2 regions of the Clostridium sp. X genome follow, and region 1 is predicted to be linked to the other one. Evidence: a T-box and tRNA genes for the amino acid it is inferred to sense, from the RefSeq annotation. Region 1 holds a T-box; the other holds one or more tRNA genes.
The links. The T-box of region 1 lies ahead of metG (methionine--tRNA ligase). A T-box ahead of a tRNA ligase gene usually reads a tRNA of that ligase, here a tRNA-Met.

Region 1 (8,025 bases):
GTTGGAAGTTCTCCTGGATTTACTGCAAATAATTTTTCCTTATCATCTGAGGCTGCAAGAATCATGCCTTGTGATAATTCCCCTCTTAATTTTACTGGTTTTAAGTTTGCTACTAAAACAACGTATTTTCCTATTAAATCTTCTGGCTTATAATACTTAGCTATGCCAGAAATCACCTGTCTTTCTTCTCCTCCTAAATCAACCTTTAACTTAAGAAGTTTATCTGCCTTTTTCACTGGCTGGCAATCTATAACTTTTACTACTCTCAAATCAATTTTCTCAAAGTCTTCTATTGTAATTTCTTCTTTTAATGGCTTCATCTCAACCTTGCTAGAATCTTCAGCTATCTTTACTTTCTCTGCTTGTAGCGCTGCAAGTTCCTCAAGTTTCTTCTCTACATCTATTCTTGGGAATATAACTTCTCCTTCCCCTACCGTTGTTCCAGCTTTTGTTCCATCAAAAGAAGCTAAACTATCCCAAGTGCATACATCTATATTTAATTGTTTATTTATCTTTTCACTTGTTTCTGGAAGAAATGCTGAGAGCATTACTGATACTGCTCTTAAGCTCTCAACTAGATTATATAAAACTGTTCCAAGTCTTTCTTTTTTATCTTCATCCTTAGCAAGCACCCAAGGCATAGTCTCATCAATATATTTATTACTTCTTCTTACAACTGTCCAGATTTCATCCAAAGCTTCTGGTAGTTTTAATGCATCCATTCTTCCCTCTACCTTTGATGGTGACCCTAAGGTAACCCTTATTAAATCTTCATCTACTTCTTCTTTGGAATTTGGCTCTTGAATAACTCCATCAAAATACTTATTTATCATAGCAATTGTTCTATTTACAAGATTTCCAAGATCATTTGCAAGATCTGAATTTGTTTTCTTTATAAATATTTCACTTGTATATAGTCCATCTTGCCCAAATGGTATCTCATGAAGAAGATAATATCTTACTGCATCTGCTCCAAAGTGCTCCACTAGGGTAACTGGATCAACTACATTACCTTTAGATTTTGACATTTTGCCACCATCAACTAAAAGCCATCCATGCCCGAAAACTTGCTTTGGAAGTGGTAACTCTAAAGCCATAAGCATAATTGGCCAATAAATTGTATGGAATCTTAAAATATCTTTTCCCACTAAGTGAATATTTGCAGGCCAATATTTTTGATATAGTTCATCATTATCTTGATTATAACCAAGGGCTGTTATATAGTTTGCAAGGGCATCTATCCATACATATATTACATGTTTATTATCAAATGTAACAGGAATTCCCCAATCAAATGAAGTTCTTGACACACATAAATCTTGAAGTCCTGGTCTTAAAAAATTATTTAACATTTCATTTTTTCTAGATTCTGGTTGTATAAATTCTGGATGTGTTTCTATATGATCTATTAATCTATCAGCATACTTTGACATCCTAAAGAAGTAAGCCTCTTCTTTGGTATTTTCAACTGGTCTTCCGCAATCTGGACAGTTCCCGTTTACAAGCTGTGTCTCTGTCCAAAACGATTCACATGGAGTGCAATATAAGCCTTCATACTCACTTTTGTAGATATCTCCTTGATCATAGAGCTGTTTAAATATCTTTTGCACTGTTTCTATATGATAATCATCTGTAGTTCTTATAAACTTATCATAACTTACATTCATTATACTCCATAAGTCCTTAATACCTGCTACTATTTCGTCAACATATTCCTTTGATGTAATTCCCTTCGCCTCTGCAAGTCTTTGAATCTTTTGTCCATGTTCGTCTGTTCCCGTTAATAAATATGCATCATAGCCTGTTAGCCTTTTAAACCTAGCAATAGCATCTGCGGCTACCGTAGTATACGTATTTCCTATATGCAAATTTGCTGATGGATAATATATTGGTGTTGTTATGTAGTAATTTCCTTTGCTCATTTTAATTCCTCCATTTTCTTTTGCTGAGAAATTCTATAGAATACTCAACTCCATTAAATTTACTTAAATAAAAAGCCTCTAAGCAAGCTTTATCCTGCCTAGAGACGTAGTTTACGTGTTACCACTCTAATTTGTTTTTGACTCTCATCAAAAACCTCAATAAGTGACTCCTTGCCAGATAATATAAGCAATTCTATCACTCTACAATATAACGGTTGCTTCCGTACTACCCTAAAAATTTCGAATAGTATGCTCCAAGGCCATCTTCACAAACTTCTGTGTCACTAGCTTTCACCTAACCTAGCTCTCTTATAGACAACTTCATTTGTTACTCTTCTCTTCAATGCATTTAATATACTAATTTCTAAATAAAATATTATGATAAATAGGTTAATATGTCAATATTATTATCTCCTATGAAAATAATTTTTATGTTTCTTATGTATAACAAGTTTTATTTACTTTTATGGACAAATTGTTTAACCAAATCTAACATAAAGTGATATAATAAAGTACATACAAACTTAATACTTAATAAAATCTTTTTAAAGATTGTTGTAGATATTTTAATTATAGGGGATGGGATAATCTTGAGACGTTCACGAAAGAGACAAAATATAAAGAAAATAATTATTGTAACACTTAGCTTTATGCTTATATTTGCCATGGGATTTACACTAGGAATGAAATTTTTAAAAAACCCTACAAAAAATCAAGTTAAAAACAATATTCCTATACAAGGTAATAAAGATAATTCTACTGATGAAAACGTAGACAAGCCTAACGACCAGAATAATCAGAATGGGAATAATGATGAAGATTCTAATAATAATCTAACTACACCTAATAAACCACCAGAAAATGTTAAACCATCAGATGCTGCTCCAGATAAAAAAGAAGTTTTTTTAACTTTCGATGATGGTCCAAGCTCTAAGGTGACTCCAAGAATATTAGAGATTCTGGATGATTATAATATTAAAGCTACTTTTTTCGTTATTGGAAAAAATGCTGAACAGTATCCTGAACTAACAAAACGAACTCATGATTCAGGACACTTAATTGCTAATCATACTTATTCTCATGACTATAAATTTATCTATAGCTCAACTAATAACTTTTTAGTTGATTTAGATAAAAGCAATAAAGCTTTAGCCTCTATATTAGGCTCCTTTGATAATAAAATTATTCGTTTTCCTGGTGGTTCTTTTGGCAGAACTGCTTATAAGGAGGCTGTAACTAAAGCTGGTTACACATACGTAGATTGGAATGCTTTAAATAACGACGCTGTTGATTCTAAAAGAAGCACTATCCCTTCAGCAGAACTTGTACAAAATTTAAAAAACTCCGTAAATAATATGAATCCCAAAAATAAAAATCATGTAGTTATCCTAATGCATGATACTGGAAGTAAAAGCACCACCGCTGATTCTCTTCCTGAAATAATAGAATTTTTAAAGTCTGAAGGCTATGAGTTTAAAACTTTAGCCGAGTAAGTTTAATAATATAAAAATGCTGTAAGGTTATTTAAGAATAACTTTACAGCATTTTTTAATACATACTTTTATACAAATAAATCTCTTACCTCGTCTTCACTTAACTCGGATATTAAGTTTTCCTCATAAATATCTGAGTTTATAACATTATTTATGATTTCCCTTTTCTTTTGTTGAAGATTATATATTTTCTCTTCAATGGTGCCTCTTGTAATCAGTTTTATAACTTCTACAGTGCTTTTCTGTCCCATTCTATGTGCTCTATCCGTTGCTTGATCTTCTACTGCTGGATTCCACCATGGGTCAAAGTGTATTACAGTATCTGCTCCCGTTAAATTAAGCCCTGCCCCTCCAGCCTTTAGAGATATTAAAAATACTTTACTTTTTCCATTATTAAAATCTTTAACTATAGTCACTCTATCTTCCATCTTTGTTTTACCATCTAAATACATATAATCTATTTTTTCTTTTATAAGTATCTTTTCTATATTTTTAAGGACAGTAGTAAATTGAGAAAATAGTAGTATCCTATGCTCTGAAGATATGCTTTCCTCTAAAATACCTAGAAGTGTTTCCATCTTGCCACTATCACCCTTATAATTTTCTATAAATATAGATGGATCATCACAAATTTGCCTTAATCGTGTTAACATAGATAATATTTTAAGTCTACTTTTCTTAAAGCCTTTTTCTTTTATTTCTATAGCTAAATCCTCTTTGAATTGACTTAAATATGCAGCATATAATTTTTTCTGTTCATCAGTCATTTCTACCAATATTTTATGCTCAATTTTAGGTGGTAGTTCACTTAACACATCCTTTTTTAATCTTCTTAATATAAAAGGTTTAATGTGCCTATTCAATTCTTGCAATGCTAATTTATCATTATCTTTTACAATAGGAACTTCATAATTTTGCAAAAACTTATTATGATTCATCAAATATCCTGGCATTATAAAATCAAATATAGACCATAACTCAGTAAGAGAATTTTCTATTGGAGTTCCTGTTAAAGCAAAATAAGCTTTTGCCTTTATTTCTTTAACAGCTCTTGAATTTATAGAACTAGGATTTTTTATATTTTGTGCTTCATCTAGTAGACAATATTTAAAAATAATTTCTTTGTATTCTTCTACATCTCTCCTTATTAATGGATAAGACGTAATTATAATATCATAATTTTCAGCTTCTTTTAGCTTTACTTTTCTCTCTTTTTTATCACCTGATATTATTAAAGTAGTTAAATTAGGTGCAAACTTTTCTATTTCATCCTTCCAATTATATACTAAAGATGTTGGAGCAATAACTAGTGTTGGTACTCTTTTATTATCCTTTATTTCCGATTCAATAAAAGCTATTGCTTGAAGAGTTTTACCAAGTCCCATCTCATCTGCTAATATTCCTCCTAGTCCACAACCTGCAAGAGTTTTCAGCCACTTGAATCCAAATCTTTGATATTCTCTCATAACTTTATCTAAATTTTCACTAGCTTTAAATTCGATATTTTTCACAGACTTTATATTACTTACAAGATTGTTAAAGCTCTCATGGGCTTTTACTGATACTTGCTTATCTTTTACAAGTTCATCTATATATAAAGCATTATAAGTAGATAAAAGAATTTTTTCCTTTTGCAAATCAAAATCTTTTATATTTAGGTATTTAATCATATTAGAAAAATCCTGCAGTTCTTGTGATTCAAGTGGTATAAACCCACCTTTCTTAAGCTTATAATATTTCTTCTTTTCTTTTACTGCATTAAATATATCCTTAAGTTCTTCTCTTTCAACTTCACTTATATTAAAATCAAATTCTAGTAAGTTATGTTCATTTATTTTCACATTAGATACTATAGTAGGATTATTGTATATTTTTATATTCTTAAATTCTTTTGAGTAATAAACTTCTCCTAAATTAGATAGATGTTCAATTTTGTTTTGTATAAAGCTTATAATATTTTCTTCCTTTTTCATAACAAACCTATAGTCTTCTTTTTGGAATCCGCTATCTATTAATTCTTGAATTATCTTAAGTTCCTGAGATATATCTCTTATAAGTATACTATCCCCACTTCTTATTTCTTTGTCCTTTAGAGGATTTATACTTATATCTCCATAGTTAAACTTTACTTCTATAGTAACTCCATTACCTTTTTTATCAAAATACATTTCTGCCCTTAAGGGCTCCTCATAAAATTCGTCAGATATAGTAGGATCTATATTTATATTAGAACTTATGTCTCTTAAACTAGGCAATATATAAGATCCCAGTTCTTCCTTGTCCTCCATATTGAACTTTATAGTATTGTTTATCTTAGTATCATATAAATTATAAAAGGCTTTAAATATCTTAGCCTTATCTTTTGTAATATGATATATCATATTATTATATATTACATATTCACCGTCTTTAGTTAAAAATATAATCGATTCTCCTTTTTGTTTCATATATATATATCCCTGTTGTTCATATATATCAAACTCCAAAGGTAGTTTTTCTTCTATTATATTTGTAGTAATTGAATATCCTTTATTGAATCTAAATTCAATAGGTTTATCCTTTAAGCTATATAAAATTCGCTTTAATTGATTGTCTGCTAATAATGCCTTTTTTCCCTTTAATAATCTATTATGTCTATATCCCTTATCAAAACTTTGAAGATTCTTATTTATTTCATAAATCTCCATAAGTATACTTATACTCTTCTCATCATTTGGAGAGAATACATGCTCTTTAGGCTTATAAATAAAGTTCTTTCCAAAGTTAATATTTTTATCTTTATTTTGAACAACATCCAAAAACTCAATTAAATCTTTTATTACATATAATGTATCTTCTCCTATTTTAAATTCTATAGAAGATAGTTCTGAAAAAATATCCTTTTGGTGAATTGTATAATGTAACTTCACTTGCTTTTTTATATTATCTCTGACTAAAATTCCTACATTAAGCTCTTGTAATAAATCTTTAATTTGTCTTGATCCTTTACTAAATTGAATAATCTTTCTTTCCTCTCTGACTTGCTTTAACAGTAAAGCCACAACGTGCTCACAAATTCCTATTGCAGAAAAATAATTAGATAAGGGCTGACAATCACATTTGGAATTTACTATTCCTCCATATTCAGTAACGAATGCTCTTGAATTATAGACTCTATCCTTACTACTTGATTCAATAACTCCTTTAATCAATGTAAACTCTTCTCCAGTAGTATCTTCTTTTACCTTTTTAGATGACACTTCTAAAACCTTGCCATCTAAGTAATGACTCTCCCCTCTATCATAAATAACTCTACTAGTCAAATTCTTAATAGTTCCTTCATCTATATAAATCAAATGATCACCTCTACAAAATTTACATGAAAATATATTATATTAATCATTTTAGACTAAGTTCCTATAAAAACAAACATCAATATAAAATTTCTGGAAAATAATTAAGAGATAGTCCTCAAAAATGAGAACTATCCCTTACCTATTTATAAACCTTAACTCCTTCAAAGTCCGCTTTAAGTGTATATGTTTGCCATTTATCCTCTAATGAGTCTAAAAACTTTTTCATATTTTCATAAAACTCTTTATTATTATCATCTATTAAGGCTATAAGAGTAGATCCTGATCCACTTATAAACTCTGCTAGAGCTCCATTTTTCTCTGCTTCCTTAAATATGCTATCTGTATTTCTTATTAATCCTTTTCTATAATCTTGATGGATTTTATCTTGTATACTTACTCTAAGTTTTTCAAGCTCACTATTATTCATAGCATTAACAAACATTGCCGTTCTTGAAAGATTAAATATACAATCTTCTCTTGTATATGTTTTAGGTAATACCCCTCTTGCATCCTCTGTACTTAGCTTAAAGTCTGGCACCATAACAAACATACTTATATTCTCAGGCACATTAACCTTTGAGTACTCTACCTTATTATTGTGTACAAGAGATATAACCATGCCCCCTACTACAGCTGGAACTATATTATCAGGATGTCCTTCTATCTTTGCCGCCTCATTTATTATATCTTCCTCACTTAATATATTACCCATAAATGCATTTGCTCCAGCTATTCCAGCTACTATACAAGTAGCACTACTTCCAAGCCCTCTAGACATAGGCACATCGCATTTAATCATATTTATTCTAAAACCATCACAAGGATATCCGTTTTTTTTCATTGTATCAGAAAAACACTTATATATTAAATTTTCCTCTAATGGTATTTCAGATGTTTGTCCATTTTCTAGAAACTCTATTCCATTTTCAATTTTCTCTATTGTTATCTCATTATAAAGATTCAAAGCCATTCCAAAGCTATCAAATCCCGGTCCCATATTTGCCGTAGTTGCAGGCACTCTTACCTTTATCATAATATACACCCCTCATCTTTTTAGAGCCACGTACTAAATCAGTATTTATATTTTATCTAAACTAATTATTATATTTAATACTCTTAATCTAAATAATGCCATTTATTGTTCTTTCCAAGATTACATATGTGTTTTATTTAAGGATTTTCATAATAATATCATACTATATCAGTGTTTTCAAGCATTAAAATTAGGAACTATACTCATATATTTAATACATATCCCGCTATAAATTTTAAAAC
Region 2 (8,025 bases), 500 kb from region 1:
CTGACATTAATAATAATTTTTCATCCTCTACTTCACAATTGTCAGGAATACGAAAAGGAGTAAAGTTAGCATATGGAACTCTCATATACTCAGCTTGGCCTCCAGGATACCCGCCAAAGGTTTCTGAATATCCAAAAAAACCACCATTTTCACCATGGGGATTTGAGTTATCACACATGCACGTTAAATCATGTTTGCAATAAAAGCATTCTCCGCAGCTTACATTGAAAGGTATAATTACTCTATCTCCCTTTTTGAGTTTTGTAACCGCAGGCCCCACTTCTTCAGCAATCCCCATAGGCTCATGACCTATAATATAGTCTTGAGGAAGATTGGGAACCATATCATGAATAAGATGTAGATCTGATCCGCATATTGCTGTACTAGTTATCTTTACGATGATATCATCAGGTTTATGAATTGTAGGTGATGGAACTTCTTTAACCTTCACGTTCTTTATGCCTTGAAATGTGACCGCCTTCATTATATGTTACCTCCTGTATTTCTAATAATCTTTAAAATTAGTACTAATTCTTATCCTTATTTAATTACTTTTCTGGGGTTGCAAAAGTTCCAAGTCTACTGGTATCTCCGGGGAATAGACTTAAACTAGAGATTTGAACAGCTGTTTGTGATGATTCTATATCCATTTGAAATTGTTTATTTAAGTCAATAGGGTGAAGCCATCCCTTAGCTATCATGAGATTAGAAAGTTCCTCATGCATGTCAAGTACAGTATTTAATTGATTTTGTAAAATAGTCCTTACTTCTGGAGTTGCAGCTTCAGTTAGTGCAATAGCACAATTTCTTACTCCACTTTTAACATTTAATAAAAATCCAAGAGACATAGTTCCATCAACAAGTTTAGGCATTCCCTCTGCATTTCTTACTTCTAAATAATCATTAATCATAGTGTTACCTCCTAGAAGCACTTTTCGTAGGCTTAAGATTATTAATTATTAAGCCGTTATTTTATTGGTAAAGTCTTTGATAATAGATTTTGCAAGTTATTTATAGCGATAATAGATTGTTGAACATCTTTTTCAAGTAATGCTTTAAGGTCTTGATCGAAGACTACACCTTCCATCATTTTAGATGTGGTCATAGAAACAGTTTTTAAGTTTAACATCTCGTGAATTTGCATTGTTTCATGTAATGCTAAATTTTGTGGTTTCATAGGGTCACCTCCTATTTTTTCTAACGTATGTATTCTTCCAATTCAAATCTATCGTTATACAATAAACAAAGATATTAAATATGTATTAAATTTTTGTATTAAAAAGATCAAAAAAAGAGGTTGTTTTTTCAATATATCTCTTGATAATATAGTGTATTCTCTAGCTGATAGGTCAGTTTTAATGTGAATTGCTGATATAGTGCAAAAAATATCAATATAGATATAAAAAAATCGTAGTTTATTGCATTGTAAAAAAGATTAGTGTAATATGGTATATAATAGAATTTATACATGAAAATAGATAAATCATGTAAAAAACTTTTAATATATAGTCTTTTAAGTAGAGCATAAAAATATAAATTTAAATAACTAGAGTGGGGTATTAACAATGAAAAGTATTAAATCAAAACTTATTATTTATTTTTCTATCTTAATTTTAGTATCATCTATTGCTTTAGGAGGGATTTCCTTAGAAAGGTCTAGTAAAATCCTTACTGCAGAAGCAGAAAAATCTCTTGCTTCTCTAGCTGTTGAAGCATCAAAATTAGCTGCAAGTCGAATCGAAACACAAGAAAAAACCTTACAAATGATAGCAAGTAGAATAGATATCCAAGGTATGGATTGGAAAGTGCAACAACCTATATTACAAAGACAATTAAAAGCAACGAACTTTCTTGACCTTGCAGTAGTAAAATTAGACGGTACTGCCTATTACTCGAATGGGACAACCGCTAAACTAGGAGATAGAGAGTACATAAAAAAAGCATTAAAAGGGGAGACTAATGTATCAGATTTATTAATTAGCAAAGTAACAAAGGAACTTGTTTTAATGTATGTTACTCCTATTGAACGAGATGGTAAAGTGGTTGGAGCTTTAGTAGGGCGTAGAGATGGAATGGCTTTAAGCAATGTTGTAGATAATACTGGCTTTGGTACTGAGGGATACGGCTATATGATTAACACTAGTGGAATAGTTGTTGGACATCCAGATAGAAATAAGGTATTAAATGGATTTAATCCAATAGAGGAATCAAAGAAAGATGAAAGCTTAAAATCCTTAGCTACATTATTTGAAAAGATATTAGCAGAAAAAACTGGAGTCAATACTTATTCTTTTAACGACAATGATTTAGATGCAGCATATGCACCGATTGAAGGTACTGAATGGATATTTGTTATTACTGCTAATAAAAAAGAAGTATTAGCTGCTCTGCCTGCATTACAGAAAGCTATTATATTAGTTCTGGTTATAACTTTAGTAGTAAGTATTGTTATTGCATATATAATTGGTAATTCAATTGCAACACCAATTATTAAAACAATAGAACATTCTGCTAAAATTGCTAATTTAGATATTACAGAAGATGTTTCAGAGAGCTTTTTAGAAAAGAAAGATGAAATTGGATCTTTATCTAGAGCCTTACAAAGTATAACTATTAGTCTAAGAGAGATTATTAAAGATATTAGTAGTTCTTCATCACAAGTATCTGCTGCATCAGAAGAATTAACAGCTACTGCACAACAGTCAGCTGCTGCTGCAGAAGATGTATCAAAAACAATTGAGAGCATATCAGCAAGTGCATCATCACAAGCACGAAATACAGAAGAAGGCTCCTCAAAGGCTATTTTACTAGGAGGAACTATTGAAAAAGATCAAGGATATGTAAAAGATTTGAATATTGCTTCAAGCAAGGTTACAGATGTTGTTAATGAAGGAATAGATGAAATGGATAATCTATATAAAATAACGGAAGAAAGTAATGATGCTACAAAGGAAATTTATGAAGTTATATTAAAAACAAATTATAGTTCGAATAAAATTGGACAAGCAAGTGATGTAATTGCATCTATAGCTGAGCAGACTAATTTATTGGCATTAAATGCAGCAATAGAGGCAGCAAGAGCAGGAGAAGCAGGAAAAGGATTTGCAGTGGTAGCAGAAGAAATTAGAAAACTTGCAGAGCAATCCTCAATATCCACAAAGGATATTAATGAAGTGGTAAGTGAATTACAAAGTAATGCTCAAGATGCTGTAAGGACAATGGAAAGATTATCTTCAATATCTAAAGAGCAAACAGACAGTGTAATTAATAGTAAGGATAAATATGTGTTAATTTCAGAAGCAATGAAGGAATCAGAAAAAGCTGTTAGGAAGTTGAATGTTTCAGGACAAGAGATGGAACATATAAAAGATGAAATATTAGATATACTAGAAAAACTTGCGGCAATCGCAGAAGAAAATGCCGCTGCAACGGAGGAAACAACATCCTCTATGGAAGAACAAACAGCTTCAATAGAAGATATTGCAGGTTCTAGTGAGGCACTATCAGACTTAGCACAGAACCTACAAACAATCATTATGAGGTTTAAAATTTAATTGTTTAGATTGAGTAAAAATATATAATTTAACAAATGGGCTGGGGAGTATTTAAACTCTCCAGCCCATTAAAAATAAATATTGAGAGGGCATATAAATGATTAGAAAAGCAAGTATACATGAACAACAAGCAATAATGAATTTAATAAAAAAAGTAGTTATTGATATGGAGTCAAAAAACATTCATCAATGGGATGATATTTATCCAAATGCTAAGGTTATTAATAGTGATTTAAATAAGGATACTCTCTATATTTATGAAGATAAAGGGGTTATTAAAGGGATTACTGTTTTAAATGAACATCAAGATAAGGAGTATGAGAACTTAGACTGGGAATTTAATTCAGGAAAACAATTGATTGTACATAGACTATGTATTGACCCAGAATCTCAAGGGAAGGGAATTGCAAAAGCTATAATGAATTATACTGAACTTTACGGAAAAGAGATGGGGTATGAGGCTATAAGATTAGATACATTTGTTGAAAACGAACCGGCATGTAATCTTTACGAGAGGCTTGGATATAAAACAGTAGGAACAGTAAAGTTTAGGAAAGGAAGTTTTTATTGTTTTGAGAAAAAGCTATAATTAGTCATCGAATAAAAACTAAAAAAGAAAATTAGATTAAATTTAAGAAGCATCCTGTATAGGGTGCTTTTTATAGTTATTACATAAATATTAATTAATTTCTATTTTTATATTAAATACTACATAAAACGAGTAATTTCTGAAAATTTTATAAAGGTGGAACTAGAGAAAATAAAAAATGGAGACGAAGTTGATGGAGATGCCTCCACAATAATTAAAGAGATAAAAAACTTTCTAGAACTTTTAAAAGAAAAAAACTCCTTAGAGCAGGAAAGTGAAGTTTATGAAGACGTAAAACAACAATTTTATATATCTCAAAATAAAGCTGAAGTTGATATAGAAAAGAATGCTTTTAAGGCAGTAATTCATTTTTTAGAAGGCTGTGAAATGGAGAATATACGAGCATTTACTATTCTTCATAATCTAAAGGAATTAACAGAGGATTTTAATTCTATTCCAGAAGATATAATTAACGATGATGATAGCGTTGAGATAATTAGAAGAGTATGGAGAGTGTGATTTAGTTGTAGACGGAATGGAAGCATTAGACGCGTACTTAATGGCTGTTAAAGAGGAAAAACCCTATGACCTTATATGCTTAGATATAATGATGCCAAAAGTGGATGGGGTAAAAGTATTAAAAGCAATAAGAGATTTCGAAAAACAAAAAGGACTTTTGCCTAAAGAAAGAGTGAAAGTTATTATGACTACTGCTCTAGGAGAGACTGAATATGTTTATAGAGCTTTTGAAATTGGATGTGAAGCATATGCTGCAAAGCCTATTGATACTACTAAATTTGTAGAAGTATTAAAGAAACTGGATATAATATCAGATAAGATATCCTAATTAAATGTCATATTTATTATAGAAGTTAAAAATTAAATAGAATATAGAAAAACACTCTAATTATAATAATTAGAGTGTTTTTTATGGTTGCGGGAGCAGGATTTGAACCTACGACCTTCGGGTTATGAGCCCGACGAGCTGCCAGCTGCTCCATCCCGCGATATTGTAATAACTGAAGTAGTTATTTACTTAAGCTATGTTCTAAGTATATTATAAGTAACTATATAAGTCAAGGTAAATTTATAATAATAAATAAAGTTTTTGGATTTACATATAGTTTTACTCCAGCTGAAGATTAGAGAGGTCAGTCACAAGATAAAATTTAAATGATGGAATTATAGATAAATATATTATTATAATCCTAGAAAATTATATTGACATCTCTTATAGTAAGTGGTAACTTATATATAACTTAAAATTAATTACGAAAAGCCTATAGAAATACTAGGTTATTAAAATATATTATAAAGGATTACTATAATTTAAATCAATTACTAATTGGGGGTAAGAAAAATGAAATTAAGAGTAAATGGAGAATTAAAAGATATTAAAGACAACATAACAGTAACGGAGATATTAGAAGTAGAAAAAGTTGAAGCTCCTGATATGGTTTCAGTTCAATTAAATGGAGAGTTTGTAGATAGAGAGAAATTTTCAGATACTATATTAAAGGAAAATGATGAAATAGATTTCTTATACTTTATGGGAGGTGGAAGTATTGGATTTTAAAGAAGAACAAATAGAAAGATACTCAAGACATATTATTCTGTCAGAGGTTGGAGTAGAGGGGCAAGAAAAACTATTAAATTCAAAGGTTTTGATTATAGGAACAGGTGGACTTGGTGCACCAGCAGCTATGTACCTAGCAGCAGCAGGAATTGGAACAATAGGTCTGGTTGATGGGGATGTAGTAGACCTTTCAAATCTACAAAGACAAATTATACATCAAACAAAAGATGTTGGTAAGCTTAAAGTTGAATCAGGAAGGGAAACTATAAATGATTTAAATCCAGATGTAAAAGTTATAACTTATAATGAGTTTGCAACTTCTGAAAATATTTTAAAGATTATAGAAGATCAAGATTACGATTTTATAATAGATGGAACAGATAATTTTTCAGCTAAGTTTTTAATCAACGATGCCTGTGTACTTGCAAAGAAACCTTTTTCACATGCAGGAATAATAAGATTCCAAGGACAACTTACTACTTATATTCCAGATAATAATACACCTTGCTACAGATGTATATTCCAATCACCACCACCAAGTGGAGTTGTACCAACTTGTAGAGAAGCTGGAGTTTTAGGAGTTATGGGAGGAGTTATAGGAACTCTTCAAGCAACAGAAGCTATAAAGTACATTTTAGGACTTGGAAAAACTCTAGCAGGATATCTTTTAACTTATGATGCCATTACTATGCAATTTAGAAAAATTAAAATTGGCCATAGTAAAAAGTGTGGGGTATGTGGAGAGAATCCAAGTATTGATAGCTTAATAGATTATGAGAAGCCTTCCTGTGACTTGAAAGGCAATATGCAGGGGTGATCAATATGATTTATATACTAAAGAGTGAATATGAAAAGATAGTAGAACAGGGAAAAAGAGAATTTCCTCTAGAATGTTGTGGCTATCTTGCAGGAGTTAAAGAAGGGGAAAATGTTTTTATAAAAGAAGCAATTTCCTTAAGAAATATAGATGAGAGCAGTGAACATTTCTCTATGGATGCAAAAGAACAATTTAATGCTATTAGAGAAATAAGAAGTAAAGAAATGGTATTGATAGGTAACTATCATTCACATCCATATACACCTTCAAGACCATCGGAGGAAGATAAAAGATTAGCCTTTGATCCAAATGCGGTATATGGAATTCTATCCTTAGAAAAGGAAGAGCCAGTCTTTAAACTTTTTGAAATACGTAAGGATAATGTAAAAATACTCGAATATCAAATTATGTAAAGTAAGTTTCAAATTTAGTGGAAGCTGGATATGGGGTGAATTGGGATGATTGAAATATTAAAAGAACATTTTGATGCAGTAGAAGAGTTTAAAAATAAAGCAGAACAATATAAAAAAGGTGAATTAGATTCTGTTAGATTTAAAGCATTTAGAGTTTCTATGGGAATATATGAACAAAGAGCAAAAGAAACATATATGACAAGACCTAGAATTCCAGGAGGAGTTATAACTAAGGAACAGCTTGAGACTATAAGCGCCTTATCAAAAAAATATGCTAATGGAAAAATGCATATTACTTCACGTCAAGGTATACAGTTCCAAAATGTAGAGAGCCTAGATGAAGTATATGAAATAATGAGTAGTCTTATAAATGTAGGTATAACAACAAAAGGAACAGGTGGTAACACAGTTAGAAATGTAGAGTGTTCTCCACTAAGTGGAGTATCTAAAGATGATGTATTTGATGTAACCCCTTATGTTAAGGCAGTTACAGATTATTTGATAAAAGATTCTTCAACTATGAATCTTCCAAGAAAGTACAAACTAGCTTTTTCTAATAGCCCAGAGGATACTGGAAATGCTAGTATATCTGATTTAGGTTTTATAGCAAAAGTAAATAGTGATGGAAAAAGAGGATTTGTAGTCTATGGAGGCGGAGGCTTTGGAGGAAATCCAAGAGTATCAATAAAGCTTTCAGATTTTATTGATGCTAAAGATGTTCTCTACTATGCACAAGCTATGAAGGAAGTCTTTGAAAAAGAAGGAGACAGAAGTAACAAGCATAAGGCTAGGATAAGATATATAGTTGGAAGACTTGGAGAAGAAAAGTTTATTCAGCTATTTAATAAACAGCTTGAAAAAGTAAGAAAAGAGAAGAACCTAGACCTTAATATAGAAATCACTGAGAAAGCTCATGAGGATAGCGTGGGAAATTCATCAGTAGATAATGAATATAAGAATGTTTTATTTAGTCAAAAGAAATTAGGGTATTATTCAGTTTATATACATCCTGAAGGTGGAAATCTTCATGCAAAAGATTTAGATAAGGTATTAAACTTTTTAAGTACCTTAGGATA

Region 2: it encodes a tRNA-Met, which carries the amino acid that the T-box ahead of metG (methionine--tRNA ligase) is inferred to sense. The anticodon was not compared.

The regions. Positions count from the first base shown of each region.
Region 1 covers NZ_CM146912.1:1,165,768-1,173,792, reverse strand. Annotated here, with positions in the region: gene metG (methionine--tRNA ligase) at 1-1,922, opposite strand, end outside; T-box leader at 2,020-2,275, opposite strand; gene ACX0KU_RS06005 (polysaccharide deacetylase family protein) at 2,513-3,415, shown strand; gene ACX0KU_RS06000 (SNF2 helicase associated domain-containing protein) at 3,484-6,750, opposite strand; gene thrB (homoserine kinase) at 6,890-7,783, opposite strand.
Region 2 covers NZ_CM146912.1:663,302-671,326, reverse strand. Annotated here, with positions in the region: gene ACX0KU_RS03285 (zinc-dependent alcohol dehydrogenase) at 1-484, opposite strand, end outside; gene ACX0KU_RS03280 (spore coat protein) at 549-911, opposite strand; gene ACX0KU_RS03275 (spore coat protein) at 968-1,177, opposite strand; gene ACX0KU_RS03270 (methyl-accepting chemotaxis protein) at 1,566-3,554, shown strand; gene ACX0KU_RS03265 (GNAT family N-acetyltransferase) at 3,652-4,143, shown strand; gene ACX0KU_RS03260 (hypothetical protein) at 4,300-4,662, shown strand; partial or broken gene ACX0KU_RS03255 (response regulator) at 4,640-4,990, shown strand; tRNA gene ACX0KU_RS03250 (tRNA-Met) at 5,075-5,150, opposite strand; gene thiS (sulfur carrier protein ThiS) at 5,504-5,719, shown strand; gene ACX0KU_RS03240 (HesA/MoeB/ThiF family protein) at 5,709-6,536, shown strand; gene ACX0KU_RS03235 (M67 family metallopeptidase) at 6,542-6,949, shown strand; gene ACX0KU_RS03230 (sulfurtransferase TusA family protein) at 6,995-8,025, shown strand, end outside.